One region of the Rhizobium sp. A37_96 genome, then DNA from elsewhere that is predicted to be linked to it. Evidence: predicted binding sites of a transcription regulator. Region 1 holds the regulator's gene; each other region holds the start of a gene.
What was found. Region 1 encodes LexA, which represses DNA repair genes until DNA is damaged. Its sites were predicted from a motif close to TGTTCNNNNTGTGTTCNG; they were not measured.
Positions count from the first base shown of each region.

Region 2: ACQZ6J_RS07595 (YifB family Mg chelatase-like AAA ATPase) is a predicted target of LexA. The motif match lies at 5,302-5,319, and genes of this name have one in related genera.
Region 3: ACQZ6J_RS01980 (ribonuclease T2 family protein) is a predicted target of LexA. The motif match lies at 4,456-4,473, and genes of this name have one in related genera.

Region 1 covers NZ_JBNWDS010000013.1:176,241-184,059, forward strand. Annotated here, with positions in the region: gene ACQZ6J_RS26235 (pyruvate dehydrogenase complex E1 component subunit beta) at 1-322, opposite strand, end outside; gene pdhA (pyruvate dehydrogenase (acetyl-transferring) E1 component subunit alpha) at 341-1,384, opposite strand; gene ACQZ6J_RS26245 (FtsB family cell division protein) at 1,542-1,853, opposite strand; gene eno (phosphopyruvate hydratase) at 2,075-3,349, opposite strand; gene kdsA (3-deoxy-8-phosphooctulonate synthase) at 3,502-4,341, opposite strand; gene ACQZ6J_RS26260 (VOC family protein) at 4,338-5,225, opposite strand; gene lexA (transcriptional repressor LexA) at 5,645-6,367, shown strand; gene ACQZ6J_RS26270 (ComEC/Rec2 family competence protein) at 6,348-7,819, opposite strand, start outside.
Region 2 covers NZ_JBNWDS010000002.1:238,330-246,148, reverse strand. Annotated here, with positions in the region: gene ACQZ6J_RS07625 (hypothetical protein) at 1-8, opposite strand, end outside; gene ACQZ6J_RS07620 (LysE family translocator) at 5-637, opposite strand; gene ACQZ6J_RS07615 (cysteine hydrolase family protein) at 660-1,217, opposite strand; gene ACQZ6J_RS07610 (LysE family translocator) at 1,347-1,964, shown strand; gene cysK (cysteine synthase A) at 2,101-3,069, shown strand; gene ACQZ6J_RS07600 (hypothetical protein) at 3,136-3,588, opposite strand; gene ACQZ6J_RS07595 (YifB family Mg chelatase-like AAA ATPase) at 3,682-5,214, opposite strand; gene ACQZ6J_RS07590 (hypothetical protein) at 5,351-5,752, shown strand; gene gshB (glutathione synthase) at 5,808-6,755, opposite strand; gene ACQZ6J_RS07580 (cupin domain-containing protein) at 6,849-7,355, opposite strand; gene ACQZ6J_RS07575 (endonuclease/exonuclease/phosphatase family protein) at 7,452-7,819, opposite strand, start outside.
Region 3 covers NZ_JBNWDS010000001.1:413,285-421,103, forward strand. Annotated here, with positions in the region: gene metF (methylenetetrahydrofolate reductase [NAD(P)H]) at 1-703, opposite strand, end outside; gene ACQZ6J_RS01970 (ArsR/SmtB family transcription factor) at 705-1,730, opposite strand; gene ettA (energy-dependent translational throttle protein EttA) at 1,920-3,569, opposite strand; gene ACQZ6J_RS01980 (ribonuclease T2 family protein) at 3,695-4,441, opposite strand; gene ACQZ6J_RS01985 (alpha/beta hydrolase) at 4,608-5,540, shown strand; gene ACQZ6J_RS01990 (DMT family transporter) at 5,559-6,518, shown strand; gene caiB (succinate--glutarate CoA-transferase) at 6,533-7,735, shown strand; gene ACQZ6J_RS02000 (thiamine pyrophosphate-binding protein) at 7,732-7,819, shown strand, end outside.

The sequences.
Region 1 (7,819 bases):
GAGCGGCGGCAGGGGCCTCGGCCTTTGCCGGCTCGGCAGCGGGCGCTGCCTTGGCGGACGAAATGGCGTCGGCCGATTCGCCGTCCTGCAGCAGGATGGCGATCTTGGCGTTGACCTTTACGCCTTCAGTACCGGCCTCGACCAGCAGCTTGCCGATGACGCCTTCGTCGACGGCTTCCACTTCCATGGTGGCCTTGTCGGTTTCGATTTCGGCAATGACATCACCGGAAACGACCTTGTCGCCTTCCTTCTTGAGCCATTTCGAAAGTGTACCCTCTTCCATGGTCGGAGAAAGGGCGGGCATGAGAATGTCGATGGGCATTGATCGTCCCTCCCCGATTTAGAGCAGAATGTCGGTGTAGAGCTCGGATGCATCCGGCTCCGGATCGTTCTGGGCGAAATCGGCGCTGTCGGCGACGATGTCGCGGACATCCTTGTCGATATCCTTCAGATCGTCCTCGGTCGCCCAGCCCTTTTCGAGAAGGCGAACACGAACCTGCTCGATCGGGTCATGCTCGGAGCGCATCTTCTGCACTTCGTCCTTGGAACGGTACTTGGCCGGGTCGGACATGGAGTGACCGCGATAACGGTAGGTCAGCATTTCCAGGATGATCGGGCCCTTGCCGGAACGGCAGTGCGCAACGGCTTCATCGGCCGCGGCCTTGACGGCGCGAACGTCCATGCCATCCACCTGGATGCCGGGAATGCCGAAAGAAGCGCCGCGCTTGGAGAAATCGGCCTGCGCGGTGGCGCGCGCGGTCGAGGTGCCCATGGCATAGCGGTTGTTCTCGATCACGAAGATGACCGGCAGCTTCCACAGCTGCGCCATGTTGAAGCTTTCGTAGACCTGGCCCTGGTTGGCAGCGCCGTCGCCGAAATAGGCGACACTGACATTGTCATTGCCGCGATACCAGTTGGCAAAGCCGAGACCGGTGCCGAGAGAGACCTGCGCGCCGACGATGCCATGGCCGCCGTAGAAATTCTTTTCCTTGGAGAACATGTGCATGGAGCCGCCCTTCCCTCGGGAATAGCCGCCCTGGCGTCCGGTCAGCTCGGCCATGACGCCGCGCGCGCTCATGCCGGTTGCCAGCATGTGTCCGTGGTCGCGATAGCCGGTGATGATCTGATCGCCGTCCTTCAGCGCCAGCTGCATGCCGACGACGACAGCTTCCTGGCCGATGTAGAGATGACAGAAGCCGCCGATGAAGCCCATGCCGTAAAGCTGGCCGGCCTTTTCTTCGAAGCGGCGGATGAGAAGCATCTCACGATAAGCCTTCAGCTCCGCATCACGATCGAAATCTGCGATCGGACCGCCATTGGTTTCCTTGGCAGGCCTTGATGCTGTCTTACGGCTGGAAACGGTCGCGTTTTTTCGCGGCGCCATTCAACCCTCCCTATGTGAGTAGCCTCGTTTTACGATGAGACCTAACATAGGCAAGATTGTTCGCCACAGCAATGCTATAATTGCATGGCTCATATTCTTTGCAAGCTACTGAAATAACTTAAGAAAAATCGATTAACCAAAATTCGGTTAATTGTGACTATTTGTTGAATATGACGATTTCGTTCGCCTTGGAATAGGTCAGCTGATAGCGCGCATATTGGTCGAGCATATCCTTGTCCAAAGAACCATCGCTCAGCAAAGCGACCTCCTTTTCAAGGTGCTCGCGCTTTGCCACGAGATCGGCCAGCTCCTTGCTACGGTCGATGCGGCGCTGTTCGAAAACCTCGGTCGCCTTCAGGCCGTAGTCGCCATGAATGCAATGATAGCCGAAGTAACTCACAAAAGCGATGGTAATGGCGGGAAGAACGAGACGGCCGAACCTTCTCTTCTTATGATACTTTGTCCACATACTCGCTCGAAACGCCCTGGCTTAGGCAACCTCGCCCCAAAGCCAATGTCGCTTCGAAGAAGATCGCGTCAAATCAAACACCTAGGACCAACTTAACCGGCAGAGATTAACCGTCCGTTGACTCTAACTGCGCGGCCCAACAAAAAACCGCGCCCTGAGGCGCGGTTCGATTTCAGCGACGAATATGTCCGCAGATCCAATGGGATCCCACGGATCAGGCATCAGGCGCGCAGGATGGAGCGGCCGGCATATTTTGCCTGCGGGCCAAGCGCTTCCTCGATGCGGATGAGCTGGTTGTACTTGGCAAGACGGTCGGAGCGCGACAGCGAGCCGGTCTTGATCTGGCCGCAGTTGGTGGCAACGGCGAGATCGGCGATCGTGGAATCTTCCGTTTCGCCCGAGCGGTGCGACATGACGGCCGTGTAGTTCGCCTTGTGCGCGGTTTCCACCGCATCCAGCGTTTCCGTCAGCGAGCCGATCTGGTTGACCTTGACGAGGATCGAGTTGGCAACGCCCATGCGGATACCGTCGCGCAGACGAGCGGAGTTGGTGACGAACAAGTCGTCGCCGACAAGCTGGGTCTTCTTGCCGATCAGATCGGTCAGTATCTTCCAGCCTTCCCAATCGTCTTCGGCCATGCCGTCCTCGATCGAAACGATCGGGTACTTGGCGGCGAGTTCGGCGAGGTATTCAGCCATTGCGCCGGATTCGAGCGTGCGGCCTTCGCCTTCCAGCACGTACTTACCGTCCTTGAAGAATTCGGTGGAAGCGCAATCAAGGCCGAGAGCGATTTCTTCGCCCGGCTTGTAGCCAGCCTTTTCGATCGACTTCATGATGAAGTCGAGAGCGGCCGGGGCGCTGGAGAGGCCTGGTGCAAAGCCACCCTCGTCGCCGACGTTGGTGTTGTGGCCCTGCGAAGCCAGTTCCTTCTTGAGGACGTGGAAGACTTCAGAACCCATGCGGACGGCTTCGCGGATCGAATCTGCGCCGATCGGCAGGATCATGAATTCCTGGAAGTCGATCGGGTTGTCGGCATGGGCGCCGCCGTTGATGATGTTCATCATCGGGACCGGCAGGAGGCGGGCATGAGCGCCGCCGACATAGCGGTAGAGCGGCAGGTTGGCGCTCTGGGCAGCGGCCTTGGCGACGGCAAGCGAGACGCCGAGGATGGCGTTGGCACCGAGGCGCGACTTGTTCGGCGTGCCGTCCAGCTCGATCATGATGTTGTCGAGCTGGATCTGGTTTTCGGCGTCCATGCCGCCGATCGCATCGAAGATTTCCGAGTTGACGGCTTCGACAGCCTTCTCGACGCCCTTGCCATGGTAGCGCTTGCCGCCATCGCGAAGCTCGACGGCTTCATGCGCGCCGGTCGACGCGCCCGACGGAACCGCCGCGCGGCCCATGCTGCCGTCTTCGAGGTAGACATCGACTTCGACAGTCGGATTGCCACGGCTGTCGAGAATCTCGCGGGCGATAATGTCGGTGATTGCGGTCATGATAGCTTCCTGCTCGCTGGTTTATAAATCGATTTAAATCGTCTTAATCGAAGGCGTGGAAATTACAATGGCGATCCACGCCCCCGAGGTAGGGCACTCCAGCAGGCCGCGTAGCGCAAATTCATGTCAGCCTGTTGAATGCCTGATATTTATCAGCCCTTGGCGATAGCGTCGAAGGCCAGAAGCTTCTCCAGAAGGCGCGGCATGTCCTTCAGATAGACCATGTTCGGGCCATCCGACGGCGCATTGTCGGGGTCTTCGTGGGTCTCGACAAAAACACCGGCAACGCCAACGGCGACGGCAGCGCGCGCCAGCGTCTCGACGAATCGGCGATCGCCACCGGAGGAACCGCCCTGTCCGCCCGGCTGCTGCACGGAATGCGTCGCATCGAAAATGACCGGCGCGCCCATGGCCGCCATGATCGGCAGCGAACGCATGTCGGAGACCAGGGTGTTGTAGCCGAAGGAGGCGCCGCGCTCGCACAGGAGAATGTTCGGATTGCCGCTGTCATTGAGCTTGGCAAGGACGTTCTTCATGTCCCAGGGCGCAAGGAACTGCCCCTTCTTGACGTTGACGACGCGGCCGGTCTTGGCGGCGGCGACCAGCAGGTCGGTCTGGCGCGACAGGAAGGCCGGGATCTGCAGGATATCGACCGTCTTGGAAACGATGGCGCACTGCTCTTCGGTATGAATGTCGGTCAAAACCGGAAAGCCGTATTCCTTCTTGAGGTCGGCAAAGACTTCCAGCGCCGTTTCCAGGCCGATGCCACGCTTGCCGGACAGCGACGTGCGGTTGGCCTTGTCGAAGGAGGATTTGTACACAAGGCCGATGCCGAGCTTGCCGCAAAGCTCCTTCAGGACGCCGGCGATCATGAAAGCGTGGTCGCGGCTTTCCATCTGGCAGGGGCCGGCGATCAGCGACAGCTTGGCGGTGTTGGAAAAGAGGACCTTGGAGGCACCCTCGCCGACGGTCACTTCGGAATTCGTGCTCATGCTATCTCCTCGAAGGCGAACAGTGCGCCCTGCCCGGGCGCCAGCCTCGCCAATAGACGATTGTTCTTACGCGTGTAGGTGACGCCGTTAGCAGCGAAATGCGACGATGTCACGGAAAGATCGCGCGTTTTGAAAAGGATTGCGCGCGCCCTGAGCCCAGGATCGCTAGCGCGAACAGGCAAATCGTAGAATGCTTCCATTCCTTCCGGCGTCAGGATCTCGAGCTCGGCATTGGCGGTTTCGATCGTCAAGCCGAAGGAATGCTCCGAAATTCGCGGGCCGCCGACGACCTCCTCGAAAAAGGCGCGATACGCCTCCGGTTTCGATGCGGAAAGCGCCACCCGCGCGATGCCGCTCACACCGTTTTCATGACGCTCGAGCACGCTGCGGTCCGCCGGCAACGGATTGATGCGCTGGCAGCAGAAAGCCAGAAAATCCGGCGCGCGCAGATCGGCCGCGAAGGCGAGGCGAAAGCCGGCCGTCGTTTCGGTTCCGTCCGGCATCTTCATGGGCCGGGAGAAATCCAGCATCCGCCCGGCGGAGATCGCGCCCGCCTTGAAGCGCGCGTCATCCGCAACGGCATCGTCCGTGCCGAAGACCATGGCGGAAAAGCCATCTTCGCCGACTCGGAAACGATAGGCCTGATCGCGCGCAACGAAGACATTCCCGTCGGCGACGCTCGTCTCGCACTGCTCCTGCGACGCCACGCCCAAAGGTTCGAGATAGGTCTTGTCGGCCAGGAAGACGCAGGCATTCTCCGTGCCGAAAGGATGGCGTGCGTCCGGAGCGACCGTAAAACCGAGCTTGCCGAGACGTTCGCGCGCCAGAGCGATGTTGACGGTCGGCAGCACGAGATGATCCAGCGGATGCGGCAACGGCGCCATGCTTTCTCCTTTTCCCTACGGGAGCAGATTTGCGCCCATCCATCATCGAATTCAAGATGGAAGCAAGAGACCGGGAGATAGGGCGACACCGATGGAACGCAATCTCGCAAACGTGATTGCTGATTCTATTCTGTAGCTGGCTTACCCGGCGTAATATCCCGTTCGTCGACGCGGGAGACACCTTGGTCAAGCGAAAGTGTCCTAAACGGCGCAAATTCAAAATTATCAATATTTATCAATACATTAAAACTGAAACAATCCATTGGCGCTTTCAGTCGGTTCATTCGACAGTGGTAATTATTTAATCGTCCGAACAAGGCTTTACCGAAATTTAAGTACTTGCGGAACACATATGGAACATATAGTGTCCGTTCTGGATTTGTTTCACGACTTTTTCTTGATTCTGGGGTTCCAAGACGATGTTGACGCGCAAGCAGCAGGAACTGCTTCTCTTCATTCACGAACGCATGAAGGAATCCGGCGTTCCGCCATCTTTCGACGAGATGAAGGATGCGCTGGATCTGGCATCCAAGTCCGGTATTCACCGTCTGATTACGGCACTGGAGGAGCGAGGCTTCATCCGCCGGCTGCCGAATCGGGCGAGAGCGCTGGAGGTGATAAAGCTGCCGGAGGCCTATAATCCGAGCCTGCAGCCGCGACGCGGCTTCTCGCCCAGTATCATCGAAGGCAGCCTCGGCAAGCCTCAGCCGGTCGCACCGCCCGCCCCGGCAAAGATCGCCAATGACGATCACAACGGTTCGGCATCGGTTCCAGTCATGGGGCGCATCGCCGCCGGTGTTCCGATTTCCGCCATCCAGAACAATACCCATGATATTACCGTTCCCGCCGATATGCTCGGCTCAGGCGAGCACTACGCGCTTGAAGTCAGGGGGGATTCGATGATCGACGCCGGTATTTTCGACGGCGACACCGTCATCATTCGCAATTCGACGACAGCCAGCCCCGGCGACATCGTGGTTGCTCTCGTCGACGACGAGGAAGCGACGCTGAAGCGCTTCCGCCGCAAGGGTGCGTCCATCGCACTGGAAGCCGCCAACCCGGCCTATGAAACCCGCATTTTCGGGCCGGACCGCGTCAAGGTGCAAGGTAAGCTCGTCGGCCTCATTCGGCGCTATCACTGAGCGGTGACGCCGGCTGGATCGGCGCGCCGAATTTGTCGGTGCGCCAATCGTAGGTTCGATGCCGCGTCCATGGTCGTTGCGGGTTCTCGAACGCCACGGAAACGACGGGTTTGTCGCCTGTGAATGCCATTTCGATGGATCCGGTTTGCCGCAATGTCGCGCCGGTTATCAGCATCGCCCCGGAGCGGCAATGATCCAGCCGCAAGCGGATCGGTGTCACGACGATGTTTGCCGTATCGCAAGCCGGCGGCAAATAGGCCGCGTTTTCTATGGTGACGAGCATGGCGCCGTCTTCGAGCATCGCCACGCACCATGCGCCTTTCTGGCAGGCGAAGCTTCCCTGCATCGTCTGGTCAAGCGCGTCTTCCATTGCCTTGCGGACCGCGTTCTGCTCCTCGGTGCTTAATCGCCGATGACGATCGGTCTTGCTGATTTGTGGAAGCCGGCTGTCGCGAGGAAGGATGGTGGGCGGCTGATGTTCGGTTGCAACCAGTGCCTTTTGCCATTGTTCGAAGATGAAGGCCTGCGGCCGTTCGCGATTGGTCGCCAGTATGTCATCCTGTCGCAGAGCGACCAGAACCCCATCCTCCGAGATCGTCAGATCCGGCTTCGGCACGCCGGGACCGAATGCCGCCGCGCCAACGGATAAGAGCGACAATAGTAGGCCCAGGTGGCGAAGCCGGGTTCGCAACATGCTCATGATCAGGAAGCCGGCAATGAATGTCGGCATCAGCCATGCAGGCTGGCGGCCGAAGGTGATGTCACCTCCCCAGCCGGCCACGGTTTTGGCGATCGCTATGACGAGCTCCAGTCCCTCCCCGGTGACCTTCCAGAAGGGACCATCAAGACCGAGAGGCATGAGCAGCATCGCCGCCATACCAAACGGCATGACGACGAAGGAGACGACCGGCATGGCCGCGAGGTTGGCGGCAAGACCATATGTCGCCAACCGGTGAAAATGCTCGATCGAGAATATGGCTGTCGATGCGCCGCCGATGAATGACGTCGACAACACGCCGCCGAAGAAGCGGGAGACGAACAACAGCGGGCTTAACAGGCGGATGCGGGAGAAGATGGTTTCGCGATGCCGCCGCCGCTTCCATAGCGAATAGCCCGATACCAGCGCCAGCGTTGCGGCGTAGGACATCTGAAAGCTCGGGCCGAGCACCTGAGACGGCGAGAGTATGAGAATGACGATCGCGGATAGCGCCACGTTGCGAAGGCTGATCGACGGTCGATCGAGCAGTACGGCAACCAGCATGATCGCCATCATGATGAATGCGCGCTCGGCGGATACGCCGAAACCGGAAACGAGGTAATAGGCCGTCACTGTCACAAGCGCACCGAGGGCCGCAAACTTCTTTGTCGGCCAGGCCTGTACGACGCCGGGAAACAGGCTGAACAAATAGCGCAGGCCGACATAGAAGATCCCGGCCGACAGCGCCATGTTCA
Region 2 (7,819 bases), on a different contig from region 1:
CGTCTCAACGTTGCGCCTCGAAAGCCATGCGAACGGCAAGCCCGGCCAGCACCGTGCCCATCAGCCAGCGCTGCACCAGCGCGAAGGACGGCCGGCGCACGAAAAACAGCGCGACGGAACCGGCCGTCAGCGCAAAAATCGCATTGAAGGTCAGGCTGACGGCGATATGGACGAAGCCGAAGATGACGGACTGCGTGAAAACGCTGCCGGCGGCAGGATCGATGAACTGCGGCAGCAGCGAGAGATAAAGCACGGCGACCTTCGGATTGAGCAGGCTGGTGACGAGCCCCATGGAGAAAAGCCGGCGCTTGCTGTCCTTCGGCAGCTCGCGCACCTGGAAGGCGGAACGGCCGCCAGGCTTCAGCGCATTCCAGGCCAGCCAGGCCAGATAGGCGGCACCCGCCAGCCGCAAGGCGTCATAGGCGAAGGGCACGGCGAGAACGAAAGCGGTGATGCCGAGGGCAGCCGACAGCATGTAGAAGACGAAGCCGCAGGCGACGCCGCCGAGAGAAATCAGCCCGGCCGCGGGACCCTGCGAGATCGATCGCGACACCAGATAGATCATGTTCGGGCCGGGTGTCAGCACCATGCCGAGTGCGATCAGAGCGAAGGCGATCATGCTGGTCAGATGCGGCATAAAGCCTCCGGCGGCGGGAAGATCAGAACGCAATCTCGCTGGAAGCAGCGATCCTGATTTCATGGGGCCCGGCATCGAAACCGTCAAGCAGCATATTGTGATGGGTGACAATCTCCTCGAAGCTCAGCCTGCCCATATCGGCCGTGGTGTGCCCGTCGGAAATCAGCGTCACGTCGAAACCGAGCGAAACGGCGCGGCGCACGGTCGTATCGACGCAGAATTGCGTCATGCAGCCGCCGACGAAAAGATGAGTGACGCCACGCGCCCGCAACCGCGCCTCCAGATCCGTCTCGAAGAAGGAATCGCAGCTCGTCTTGTGCACCACGACATCGCCGGCCTCGGGCGCGATTTCCCGGCGAAGCTGCCAGCCTTCGCTGCGCTTGACCAGACGGTGCCCCGGATTGCCGTCATGCTGGACGATGAAGGCCGGAACCCCGGCGGCGCGGGCGCTGTGCTTCAGCGCCGCGAGCTTGGCAACGACCGTCTCCAGCGCGGCATCGATCGCCGGCTGGCGATCCGGCGTGCCGAGGCCCGTCAGGATAGAGTTCTGAAGATCGATCAGGAGCAACGCAGAAGTCATGATATCCTTGGGCAAAGCAGTTTCGACGCGCCGTTAACACCTTGGTAATATGTTCCCGGTGCCGGCGCAATCGCTTGAAAACGCAAAGGTGGTGCGATAGAGCAAGCACCATCTGTGGAGGAATTCTTCATGACGCTCGCGACGCTGCTCGCGTATTGCGGCGCCCTCTTCATCGCAGCCGCCATTCCCGGCCCAGGCGTCACGGCGATTGTGGCGCGCGCCCTTGGCTCCGGCTTTCGCGAGACCTTCTTCATGGGCCTCGGCCTCGTGCTCGGCGACACCATCTATCTGACGGCCGTCATCCTCGGCCTTGCCTTCGTGGCGCAGGCTTTTACCGAAGTGTTTATCGTCATCAAGATCGCCGGCGCCCTCTATCTCGGCTATATCGCCTGGAAGCTCTGGACCGCGGGCCTGCTGGCGGCCGATATCGCCGCGAAGAAATCGAAGAGCGCCGGCATGTCCTTTCTCTCCGGCCTGCTGGTAACGCTCGGCAACCCCAAAACCATGCTTTTCTATGTCGCGCTCGTGCCGACGCTGATCGATATCGGCAGCATCGGCCTGCGCGAATATGCGACCCTGGTGGCTGCGACCTTCGTCATTCTCCTGATCGTTCTTGTCCCCTATATGCTGCTCGCCGCCCGGGCTCGAACCTTGCTCAAGAAGCCGAAAGCGCTGCAGATCCTGAACCGGGTCGCGGCCAGCATCCTCGCCGCCACGGCCGCCTTCATCGCGGCGCGCGCGGCCTGAAAAAAACTTCCCCAAAGCAGCCTTTCGAGAGATTCTTTTCTCACGCGCCGCAAGTGGGGAATGTGCGTGCACTCTGGTTTCCGCAAGCATTTGATCCTATTGTCACCGCACAATTCAAATGTAGGGAGAGCTACCCATGTCCGACACCCGCAAACCCGGCCGCGGCCGCGTCTATGCCTCGATCACCGAGACCATCGGCGATACGCCGATCGTCCGCCTCGACAAGCTGGCGAAGGAGAAGGGCGTCAAGGCCAACCTCCTGGCAAAGCTAGAGTTCTTCAATCCGATCGCCTCCGTGAAGGACCGTATCGGCGTCGCCATGATCGAGAGCCTTGAATCCCAGGGCAAGATCGCGCCCGGCAGAACCGTGCTGATCGAGCCGACCTCGGGCAATACCGGCATCGCGCTTGCCTTCGCCGCCGCCGCCAAGGGCTACCGGCTGATCCTCACCATGCCGGAGACCATGTCGATCGAGCGCCGCAAGATGCTGGCGCTGCTCGGCGCCGAGCTGGTGCTGACCGAGGGGCCGAAGGGCATGAAGGGCGCTATCGCCAAGGCGGAGGAACTGGCCTCGACGCTGCCGGACGCCATCATTCCGCAGCAGTTCGAAAACCCGGCCAATCCGGAAATCCACCGCAAGACGACGGCGGAGGAAATCTGGAACGACACCAACGGCAAGGTCGATATCTTCGTTGCCGGCATCGGCACGGGCGGCACGATCACCGGCGTCGGCCAGGTGCTGAAGGCCCGCAACCCCGACGTCAAGGTCATCGCCGTCGAGCCGACGGACTCGCCCGTGCTTTCCGGCGGCAATCCCGGCCCGCACAAGATCCAGGGCATCGGCGCCGGCTTCGCACCGAAGATCCTCGACACCCATGTCTATGACGAGGTGGTCACCGTCAGCAATGAAGAGGCATTCCAGCAGGCGCGGCTCGTGGCCAAGCTCGAAGGCGTGCCTGTCGGTATCTCCTCGGGTGCCGCGCTGACGGCGGCGATCAAAGTCGGCCAGCGCCCGGAGAATGAAGGCAAGACCATCGTCGTCATCATCCCGTCCTTCGCCGAACGCTATCTTTCGACGGCGTTGTTCGAGGGTCTGGGCGGCTGAGGCTGCCGATCACCGATTTGACTTGGAAAGGGGTGCTGCGGCGCCCCTTTTTCATTCGGGCGCGGCTCAGGTCTGACGATAGCTCAAACCGTGGCTGGCGCAGAAGCCTTTCGGATCGAACCTGCTCCAGACCGTGCCCCAGGGAAACACAAGTCCGCCGTCCGTCAACTCGGTCTGGAACATGGCGACCAGAATGCGGCGCACGAATTTGATCTCCTGGTTGATCGCCTGCTGCGTCGGCCAGCCCTCCTCGATGGTCGCGCCCGGCAGGGAGACACCCCAATGGGCGCTGACCAGTTTCCGCTCGTAAAGGCACAGCGAAAGCCCGGCGGGCTGTTTTCCGAAGGTCAGGCCACGAAGCTGCAGCCACTCGTAGCCGTTCTGCAGATCGCGCAAGCCGCCCAGCCATTGCGAAGCGAGCGCCTCGATATTTGATTTTTCCTGTAACGCCACGAGTCGAAGCCTGTCGCCGATACATATTGCGCCACTGGCGGGATCGATGGTCAGTTCTGCAGTCATGCGGTGAGCGGCGTTCCGGTTCGATCGACAGCCTCGCAAGCTTGCCGGCTCTGGCGCCGGCAGGCAAGCCGGAGACCTGACGATGGATAGGGTTCAGGCATGCGCAGCCAACCGTTCGCCGGCTACGCGGTAGGAAATGGCTTCGGCAAGATGGATGCGCCCGACCGTCGGCTTGTCGTCCAAATCGGCAAGGGTGCGCGCCACCTTGAGAATGCGGTGATAGCCTCGGGCGGAGAACTTCATCTTCTCGGCCGCGTCCCGCAGCAATTGCAGGCCGGCGGCATCCGGCTCGGCGATGGTTTCGATCATTGCGGTCGAGCAGCGGGCGTTGGTGGCGATGTCCTTCATGCCGGCGCTTTCGAAACGCTCGCGCTGCCTTTCGCGGGCACGGGCGACGCGCAGAGCCACATCGGCGCTCTTTTCCGCCGTGGCTGGCCGGATCAGGTCGGCGGCGGATACGGCCGGCACGTCGATGCGGATATCGATGCGATCCAGCAAGGGACCGGAAATGCGGCCCTGGTAGTCGGAGGCGCAGCGTGGCCCACGGGCGCAGGTATGACCCGGTTCGCCGGCCATGCCGCAGCGGCACGGGTTCATCGCCGCCACGAGCTGGATGCCGGCAGGGTAGGAAACGCGGTGGTTTGCCCTGGCGATGACGCATTCGCCGGTTTCCAGCGGCTGGCGCAGCGCATCGAGCGCCTGCGGCGAAAACTCGGGCAGTTCGTCGAGAAACAGAATACCGTGATGGGCGAGCGAAGCTTCTCCCGGCCTGGCACGCAGGCCGCCGCCGACCAAGGCGGCCATGGTGGCGGAGTGATGCGGTGCGCGATAGGGGCGCCGATCGGAGAGTTTGCCGCCGGAAAGCTGGCCGGCAATCGAATGGATCATCGACACCTCAAGCAGCTCGTTCGTCGACAAAGGCGGCAGGATCGACGGCAGGCGCGAGGCGAGCATCGACTTGCCGGAACCGGGCGGTCCGACGAAAAGCAGATTGTGGCCACCGGCCGCTGCCACTTCCAAGGCCCTCTTGGCGCTTTCCTGCCCCTTGATATCGGCAAGATCCGGCAAATTGGCGGCATTGGCGCGGACTGATGGCTCCGGCCGCGACAGGACCTGCGTGCCACGAAAATGGTTGGCGAGCGCGATCAGGCTGCGCGGCGCCAGAATATCGATCTCCTTGCCGGCCCAGGCGGCTTCCGGCCCGCTTTCGGCGGGGCAGATCAACCCCTTGCCCATGGCATTGGCGGCAATCGCCGCAGGCAGCGCTCCGGCAACGGGCGCGATCGTGCCGTCGAGATTGAGTTCGCCGATAACGGTATAGGACGACAGGGCGTCCGCGGGGATAGCTCCAAGTGCTGCCATCAACCCGAGCGCGATCGCAAGATCGAAGTGGCTACCTTCCTTGGGCAGATCCGCCGGCGCGAGATTGACCGTGACTTTCTTCGGCGGCAAGGCGAGACCGGAGGCATGAAGCGCTGCCTGAACCCGCTCCCGGCTTTCGGCAACAGCCTTGTCCGGCAGGCCGACGATATGCATCAGCACCTTGCCGGGTGCGATCATCACCTGCACTTCGACGGGCACGCCCTCAATGCCTTGAAACGCAACCGTGCTGACGCGCGCTACCATCCCGTACCCTCATCCAACGCGTTTGCCGCTATTAATTCTTCACAGCAGACCATGGGTTGCAACGTGGCAGAAAAAATGAAATGAAACAAGAACAATAAAAGAACAAAGGGGCGATTTTCACATTTGGGGGCAAATTATGAGACTTGCGATATCGCTATCCCTTCTGATGGCCGTCTTTCTCGGCGGCTGCCAGTCGATCGATGGCGCGGATAATCTGGAAAAGGGCATCCCCTATCAATTGAGCGCCAAGGAAACGGCTGCGGTGGAAAAGGGTTTGCGCGAACAGCTTCCTTACGAGGGCCTTCTGCTTTTTGGGCCTATGGCGGCTTCCAAGAACAGCAAGGGCCATGTCAGCGTCTGCGGCACCATCACCGCCATGGGCGGCTATGGCGGCATCGCAAACAAGCGGCCTTACGTGGGTATGATGGTCAACGTGAAGCCGCTTTTCGGCTTCGTGCCGATCGTCATCGCGGACGACAGTGTGACGGGGCAGTCAGCGGTAATCCTGACCTGCCGCCGCATGGGCATAGCGATATGATTCACGTTACGGCGAGAGCAAACGACCCCTCGCCGATCTATAGCGAAGACAGCCTTCAGGCCCGCTTGGACTCGATCGCATCCCACAGCAGGCTGGCGATATCGGCGCCGCCGAAGCGCTTCACTTCGCGAATGCCGGTCGGCGACGTCACGTTGATCTCGGTCATGTAGTCGCCGATGACGTCGATGCCGACGAGAAGGAAGCCGCGCTCCTTCAGGGCCGGACCGATGCGGGCGCAGATTTCCTGCTCGCGCGCCGTCAGCTCGGTGGCTTCCGCACGGCCGCCGACATGCATGTTGGAGCGGGCATCGTGTTCGGCCGGCACGCGATTGATCGCGCCGACGGCCTTGCCATCGACGAGGATGATGCGCTTGTCGCCCTTGCGCACGTCAGGCAGGTATTGCTGGGCAATGAAGGGCTCGCGGAAGAGTTGGCCGAACATTTCGAGCAGGGACGAGAGATTGCGGTCGTCGCGCGTCGAATGGAAGACGCCGGCGCCGCCATTGCCGTAGAGCGGCTTCAGGATGATATCGCCCATCTCCTCGCGGAAGCGGCGGATTTCGCCGGCATCGCGGGTAATCAGCGTCTTCGGCATCAGATCGGCGAATTCGGTGACGAAGATCTTTTCCGGCGAATTGCGCACCCAGGCCGGATCGTTGACGACAAGCGTCTTCGGGTGGATGCGCTCGAGAAGGTGTGTCGAGGTGATGTAGGCCATGTCGAAGGGCGGGTCCTGACGCAGCAGCACCACATCCATGGTCGAGAGATCGACGCGCTCGGGCTCGCCGAGTTCGAAATGGTCGCCCTTGACGTCGCGCAGGATCATCGGCTCGACGGAGGCGTAGACCTTGCCGTCGCGCATGCTCAGCCGCTCGGGCGTGTAGTGGAAGAGCTTGTAGCCGCGGTTCTGGGCCTCGAGGCTCATGGCGAAGGTCGAGTCGCCCGCGATGTTGATGCCCCGGACATGGTCCATCTGGACCGCAACATTCTTGATACCAGCCATAGTCAGCCCTCGCTCGAATTTGCGGACAGATGTAGGTCGGCCCGCCTTCAAACGCAACGGCTATTCAACAGCGTCCGCGGGGCCATGCCGCACTCAGGCGGCGAGACCCTGGCTGCCGCTGCCCTGTCGGACAAGATCGCGCAGGCGATAAGCGATGGTCAGAGGCTTCGGGAACGGCTTGCGGCAGAAGGCGACCTTGCGCAGGTAGCGATCGATGCGCCATGTCGCCCAGGTGCCCCCGGCGAAATAGGCGACGTCGCCGGCGCTGAGCGTGCGTTCGACACCGTCTTCCGTGGTGATATGCACCTCGCCTTCGAGGATCATCACCGTTTCGTCCCAGCCGAAATACCAGCGAAACTCGCCCGCCGTGCAATCCCATAGCGCGGTCATCGCGGCATCGTCCTGCCCGCGCGAATGCTCGGCGATGCGGGCAACAGGATCGCCTGACAGGATCCAGGACGGTTCGATAGGCGAAGGCTTCATTTCCATTTCGTCGCTGGCGCCGGCCACGAAGCTTTTCGACTGCGGCATCGCGACGACGACCGGGACGGCACGCGCGGCAAAGGCCGCCATGCTCGCCAACATTACTTTCAAGACCATGCAATCCCCCAATTCCATGCGCGTCTGCGATCTCATCGCATGGAAGGGGTAACGGCACGGTTCATGAAATCCGGCGCATTTTAACGATTGCAAAAATCAGGCGGAAAAACCGTCGATTGTGCAGATGACCATGTCGTGATCCGACAGCGGCTTGTCCTCTTCATTCAAGGAGGTAACGAGGTGGCTTTCGCCGATCTTCAAGCCGCGGCTCACGAACCAGTCGAGCTTCATGGCACGATCGGGAAAGCGCGTGATCAGGCTCGGGCGCGTGCTCGTCTGATCGAGCGGGCCGCCATGGCATTCGAAGCCGCGGCCCTCGGCCATGGCAAACAGCGTATCGGTCGAGAAATCGCCGCCCGTGTGGTTGCCGGTATTGAGGTCGCCGCCGATCAGGATCGGCAGACCCGGCGCGAAGGCTTCCACAGCGTCGATCAATGCCGACATCTGCCGCTCGCGATAGGCAG
Region 3 (7,819 bases), on a different contig from region 1:
AACGCTCGTCGAGCCAGGATGGAATGCTGGTGCCGCAGGCTCCCGCAAAACGCTTGAGCTGAGTCAGGTTCTGGATCGGCATGATGCCAGGCACAATGGGAATCTTGATGCCGGCGGCGCGAGCACGATCGTGATAGCGTTCGAAAGCATCATTATCGAAGAAGAACTGGGTAAGTGCCCGGTCGGCGCCATTCTCGGCCTTGCGCTTCAGCATATCGATGTCGGCGGCCGTGTCGCGGCTTTCCGGATGCTTTTCCGGATAGGCGGAAACGGAGATATCGAAATCGCCGCGCTCACGCAAAGCAGCCACCAACTCGGCGGCATTGGCATAGCCGCCGGGATGCGGCTGATAGGCCGACCCGACACCACCAGGCGGATCGCCGCGCAGGGCAACGAAGCGGCGAACGCCCGCGGCAAGGAACTCGTCGATCACCCGATGCGTATCCTCGCGCGTCGCGCCTACGCAGGTGAGATGCGACGCGGTCGTGAACGGTGTCTCATGGATCATCTTGCGCACCGCAGACAGCGTCGGCGCCTTGGTCGAGCCGCCTGCCCCGTATGTCACGGAAACGAATTCAGGCTCCCAATCGCTAAGATCTGCAACGGTGTTCCACAGCTGTTGCTCGGCTTCTTCCGATTTCGGCGGAAAGAACTCGAAAGAGATGCGGATACCGTCATTACAGGTTTCGGATCTCGAAGACATATCAAACTCTCCCGGCAAGAATGGGGGATGACTGGCGGTCCTGATCGGCTGCAATCAACAGCCGTGGATCACGCGCCAGCCAGATGGTGACCGTCAGCGCCTGACCGCCTTCCCGCCCCGAATGAAGGTCCTGCACGCGCTCGACATCCAGCCCTGCCAGCTTCAGCCAGTCCGACATGATCTGATGCGAGAAGCCGAGACGCAGATGCGCATGCTCGTCACGCAGATATTCAAGCCCGTGCGGCGCGAGATCGATGATGACGAGCCGGCCGCCGGGCCGCAGCATTCGCGCGGCCTCGCTAACGGCGATCTCCGGCTGATCGAGGAAATGCAGCACCTGGTGGATGGCGATCAGGTCGAAATCCTGCTGCTCGAGCGGCAGGTTGAAGATATCGCCATGGCGCACCGATGCGGCCGTGATATTGGCGCGATCGAGATTGGCGCGAGCAACCGCCAGCATGTCGCGGCTGGCATCGATGCCGATGGCACGGCGATAGTGGCCGGCCAGAAGCTGCAGCATCCGTCCCGTACCAGTCCCAAGATCGAGGAAGGAGTCGATCGGCTGCGGGCCGATCAGCTCGGTCAGTGCCTCGTCGACATCCTCGTCGGCGACATGAAGGCGCCGCAGCTCATCCCATTCGGCGGCATTCCGGCTGAAATAGGCCTGCGCGCGCTCGGCCCGAATACGCTTCACGGAATCAAGGCGCTCGCCGTCGCGCAGCAGCACCGTATCCTTTTCGGCGGTGTGGCGCAGAAGAGCGCGCGCCAGCGTGACGGCCTTGCCCTCCTGCTTCAGGCGGAAATAGGCCCAGGCGCCTTCCTGATAGCGATCGATCAGGCCAGCCTCTCCGAGCAGCTTCAGATGCCGGGAAATGCGGGGCTGCGACTGGCCGAGAATTTCGGTAAGATCGGTGACCGTCAGATCGCCGGCGGCAAGAAGCGCAAGCAGGCGCAACCGCGTCGGTTCGCCGACCGCCTTGAGCACGTCCACCACGTCATCCAAGCCGAGTTTAACCAGATCCGTCATCCGCCACCCAATCAAGATATAAAGATATCTTTATGTGATTTGGGCGCAATCTGCAAGAGCCAATTGCTCGCGACGATAATTCGACGTCGGAAATCTGTTAGTTTCTGACGAAAACGGAATATCCGGTTGCACCGATGGGCAAACAAAAACCCCGGACAAGCCGGGGTTTTCGAAGAGCGAAACCGAAGCTTAGCGCGTCAGTCGCTTGTGCGCTTGGCTGCCCGGATTGAGGGCATCGGGGCCAAGGCGGCGGATCTTGTCCTCCTCGTAGTCTTCGAAATTGCCTTCGAACCATTCGACATGGCCTTCGCCTTCAAAGGCTAGGATATGCGTGGCCAGACGGTCGAGGAACATGCGATCATGGCTAATGATGATGGCGCAACCAGCGAAGCTTTCGAGCGCGCTTTCCAGAGCCCCCAGCGTTTCCGTATCGAGGTCGTTGGTCGGTTCGTCGAGCAGAAGCACGTTGCCGCCAGCCTTCAGCATCTTGGCCAGGTGAACACGGTTGCGCTGACCGCCGGAGAGATTGCCGACCTTCTGCTGCTGGTCGCCGCCCTTGAAGTTAAAGGCGCCGCAATAGGCGCGCGAGTTCATGTCGAACTTGCCGAGCTTGATGATTTCGGCGCCGCCGGAGATTTCCTCCCATACGGTTTTATTGCCGTCAAGCGCATCGCGGCTCTGGTCGACATAGCTGAGATGCACCGTCTCGCCGATGCGGACCGTGCCGGAATCCGGCTTTTCCTGCCCCGTGATCATCTTGAACAGGGTCGTCTTGCCGGCGCCGTTCGGGCCGATGATGCCGACGATGCCGCCTGGCGGCAGCTTGATCGACAGATCGTTGACTAGCGTGCGGCCTTCGAAGCCCTTGGTGATGCCCTCCATCTCGATCACCACCTGACCGAGACGCTCGCTGACCGGAATGATGATCTGCGCATCACCGGGACGCTGATTCTCGGCAGCATCGACCAGCTGTTCGTAAGCGTTGATACGCGCCTTGGACTTGGCTTGACGGGCCTTGGGGCTGGAGGCGATCCATTCCTGTTCGCGGCTGATTGCCTTCTGACGGCCAGCTTCTTCGCGGGCTTCCTGCTGCATGCGCTTGGCCTTGGCCCGCAGATAGGCGGAATAGTTGCCTTCGTAGGGAATGCCACGGCCGCGGTCGAGCTCAAGAATCCAGCCGGTAACATTGTCGAGGAAGTAGCGGTCGTGGGTGATCATCATCACGGCACCCGGATAGTCGCGCAGGTGCTTTTCCAGCCAGGCAATGGTCTCGGCGTCGAGATGGTTGGTCGGTTCGTCGAGCAGCAGCAGGTCCGGCTGCGAAAGAAGCAGGCGGCACAGCGCGATACGGCGGCGCTCACCACCGGAAAGGCTGGTGACTTCGGCATCGCGCGGCGGGCAGCACAATGCTTCCATCGCCATCTCGACCTGACTTTCGAGATCCCAGAGATTCTGGCTGTCGATGATGTCCTGGAGCCTGGCGCCCTCGTCCGCCGTCTCGTCGGAATAGTTCATCATCAATTCGTTGTAGCGATTGAGGATTTCGGTTTTCTTGGCAACGCCTTCCATGACATTTTCGAAAACCGTCTTGTTGGGATCGAGCTGAGGCTCCTGCGCCAGGTAGCCGATGGTGGCGCCTTCGGCCAGCCAGGCTTCGCCGGTGTATTCCTTGTCGAGGCCGGCCATGATGCGCAGCACCGTCGACTTACCCGCGCCGTTCGGGCCGAGAATACCGATCTTGGCATCGGGATAGAACGAGAGATGGATATTCTCGAGGATCTTCTTGGCGCCATAGGACTTATTCAGTCCGGCCATATGATAAATAAACTGACGTGCCATAGCTTGGGTTACTCCACGGACGGATAACATTGCGAATTGTGCCGCTATGTAGGCGAAACCCCGCCCTCGGGCAACGGCGAAACCTTGTCCGAGGGCATTATCAGCGTCAGAAAGGCCGGATTTTCTCAGAAACCGGCAGCATCGACCACGCCGCGGTCGCAGCCGAAGGAGGTGCTGCCCGCACCCTGGATCAGTTTGGCAAGCCTTGGCCCGCTTCCCTGCTGCGGATCGATCGCATCTTCGGAGAGACCGATGGTCAGCTCCGAAATCATCCTGACGCCGCCAACCCGACGGCAGCTCATCTTGATACGCGCATTGGCGCCCTCGCCGAAGCTCTGGTCGAAGGCCGCCTTGATGCTTTCCGCATCGAGCTCCTTGCCCAAATTCTGTGCGAAGAGGTCGCGCACGGCCGACGTATTGAGTTCCGCGATCAGGCCCGCGGCGATGGAGAAATATTGGTCGGCGCTAAGCTTCGTGCAGGTGCCGTGCTTGATCCATTCATGCCGCTCAAGGCCGGATTGCGTGCCCGGCATCGCCTTGTCCAGCTTCGCCTTGACGTCCTGGGACAGCTGCACCGTCGGCAGGTCCTTCCAGTCGCTGCTGCGATCCGCCTGCTTCAAGTCCTCGGAAACATCGCAATATTCCTGCCGCATCGGCCATAGGCCATGCAGCGAGAAATTCGTCGCATCGTAATTGCTCGACGATTGGTTCCGGCATTCCGCCTTCCTCTGGTTCGTCGCGCAAAATGCCGGCTCCCAGCTTGCCGCCAGGATAAAGCGTGTCCGCCCTCGGCTATGGTCCTGCGCCATGGCGCCCGCCGCCGTCCCGACCGAAAGGAGCACAACCGCAAATACTCGAAGCAAATGCTTCATTCCCTGCCTCCAACTAGAACATTATGGGAACAAATAAGCAGTTTGATCAGGCGTGTGCAATCCTGAATCACAGCGCTCGGAAAGATTTATTTCTGTGAGCTTCGGCACCTATCCATTGCAATCCGACGGATGATAACCTTTCGTCCAGATGGGGAGGAACGAATGCATGTTCGCCGAGACGCAGCGCCTGGAGAGCCCAACGGGTGCGACCATTGCCTATCATCATTCGCCGGCAACGGGCGATGCACGCGGCATCCTTCTGATATCCCATGGCCTGGCCGAACACTCCCGCCGCTATGAAGCCTTTGCGGATGCAATGGCCGCCCAGGGCTTTCACGTTTACGCCCATGATCATCGCGGCCACGGCGAGACGGTTGCCCACGATGCGCCGCTCGGGCGCTTCGCCAGACGAAACGGTATCGAGCAGGTCATCGCCGATGTGCTGGCCATGCGCGAGCTTGCCGCAGGCGCTTATCCCGGCCTGCCGATCATCCTGTTCGGCCACTCCATGGGCGGGCTGATCAGCTTGAACACCGTCGTCACGCATCCGGACAAGTTCGATGCCGTCACAGTCTGGAACTCCAATTTCAACCCGGGCCTCGCCGGCCGCGCCGCCCAGCTCATCCTCAAGACGGAGCGCATGTTCAAGGGATCGGACGTTCCGAGTGGGCCGCTGCCGAAGCTGACCTTCGGCACCTGGGGTCGATCGATCGCGAACCGCCGCACCGAATTCGACTGGCTCTCGCGCCGCCCCGAAATAGTAGACGGCTACATCGCCGACCCGCTTTGCGGCTTCGACGCCTCCGTGTCGCTGTGGCTCGACATATTCGAGCTCACCTTCCGCGCGCCTCAAAAAACCTATCTCGACCGGCTCCGCCGCGACATGCCGATCCACCTCGTCGGAGGCGGCAGGGATCCGGCAACCGACAACGCGAAAGCGATTTCCTGGCTGGCAAACCATTTGAAAAAAGCCGGATTCTCTCATATCACGACCGAAATCTACCCCGACATGCGGCACGAGACGCTCAACGAAATCGGTGCCGACCAAGCCACTTCCCGCTTTGCCGACTGGTGCAAGAAGGTGACGGCAAGGAATTGATTCTCAAGGAATTCTGCAATGAACACCTCCAGCGGCGCCTCTACCCGATTGCCGCAATCGGAGCTGACCTTCGGCTTGATGATGATGTTTCTCTCCGTCGTCCTCTCGCCGATCATCGACATCTTCTCCAAGCTTGCGGCAACCACGATTCCGCCGGCCGAAGTCACCGCCGCCCGCTTCATCTTCCAGTTGCTCTTTGCGCTGCCGATGATGGCCATGCGCAAAAGATGGGGAGTGTGGACGTGGCGGCGCAGCGGCGTGCATGCCATCCGCGCCGCCGTGCTCACGCTATCCATGGTGTCGTTCGTGACGACGCTGCAGGTCATGGAGGTTGCCGATGCCATCGCCATCTTTTTCGTCGAGCCGATGATGCTCACCATTCTCAGCAGCATCTTCCTGAAGGAAACCATCGGCTGGCGACGCTATACCGCCTGCGCCGTCGGTTTTTTCGGGGCGATGCTGATTATCCAGCCGAGCTTTCAGGAAGTCGGCTTCATCGCTTTGCTGCCCGTCGTCACCGCCCTTTGCATCGCCGTCTACGTGATGATCACGCGTGTCGTCTCGCACAGTGAAGATGCATGGTCGATGCAGTTCCAGACCGGGCTGTGGGGCACCGGCTTCAGCCTGATTCTGCTTGCCCTGGGCCGCGCGACGGGATCTGCGATCCTCGACCCTGTCGTGCCGGACCTCGCGGCCATGCTCTACCTGCTCGGCGTCGGGGCCACCGCAGCGGCGGCCGGCATTCTCACGGTACACGCCTATCGGGCGGTGCCGGCTTCGACGCTGGCACCGCTGCAATATTTCGAGATCGTCTCGGCAACGATCTTCGGATGGCTCGTCTTCGACAATTTCCCGGATGCGATCAAATGGCTCGGCATCCTCATCATCATCGGCTCCGGCCTCTACATTCTCTGGCGTGAGCGGCGCTTTGCTTCCAAGCCGGTATCCGATACATCTGAAACGGCATTCACGCCCTGAGCGAGCGGACGGACATGACAGACAAAAAGACCAAGAAACCTCCGCTTTCCGGTATTCGCGTCATCGAGCTTGCCCGCGTGCTTGCCGGCCCCTGGGCCGGGCAGATGCTGGCCGACCTGGGTGCCGACGTCATCAAGGTCGAGAACCCCGACGGCGGCGACGACACCCGCCAATGGGGTCCTCCCTTCGTCGAAGGCAAGGACGGCGAAAACCTCTCCGCCGCCTACTACCATTCCGCCAATCGCGGCAAGCGCTCCATCACCGCCGACCTCAGGAGCCAGGAAGGACAGGAGCTGGTCCGCCGGCTGGTGAAGACCGCCGACGTGGTGATCGAGAACTTCAAGCTCGGCGGCCTGGTCAAATATGGGCTGGATTACGAAAGCCTGAAAAAGATCAATCCCCGCATCGTCTATTGCGCGATCACCGGCTTTGGGCAGACCGGCCCCTATGCCGGCCTCGCGGGCTACGACTACATCGTCCAGGGCATGTCCGGCTTCATGTCGATCACCGGCGAGCCGGACGGACAGCCGATGAAGGCGGGCGTTGCGATTGCCGACATCTTCACCGGCATCTACGCGGTTTCGGCGATCGAGGCCGCCCTGATCCACACACTGAAGAACGGCGAAGGACAGCTCATCGACATGGCGCTGCTCGATGTGCAATCGGCCGTGCTCGCCAATCAGAACATGAACTATCTGATATCGGGCAAACCGCCTGTGCGGCTCGGCAACGCCCATCCCAATATTTCGCCCTATGAAGTCGTCCCCACCGCAGACGGCTATCTCATTCTTGCCGTTGGCAATGACGGGCAGTTCCGTCGCTTGTGCGCCATTCTCGGCGTGGACGCCAATGCCGACGACGAGCGCTATGCGACCAACAAGGCCCGCGTCGCCAACCGCAACGAGGTGCGTGCCTTCGTATCGGCAAAGACGCTCGAATGGAACAAGGCGGAACTGCTGAGAGCCTGCGAGGCCAATGCCGTTCCGGCCGGCGCCATCAACACGATCGAAGACATGTTCGCCGACCCGCAGATCAAGGCGCGCGGCTTGCGCATCGATCTCGAGGACGCGGCAGGCACCGTGATCCCAAGCGTGCGGACGCCGATCGTGCTGTCGGAAACACCGTTGACCTATACGCGGCCGAGTCCGCGTCTCGGCGAACATCAGGAGGAAGTTCTGGCCGAATTGGCCGAACTGGAGGGAAAGGCGAGGACATGAAACGAACGGGCGGGCAACTTATCGTCGAGGCTTTGAAGGCAAATGGCGTGCGGCGCATCTCTTGCGTGCCGGGCGAGAGCTTTC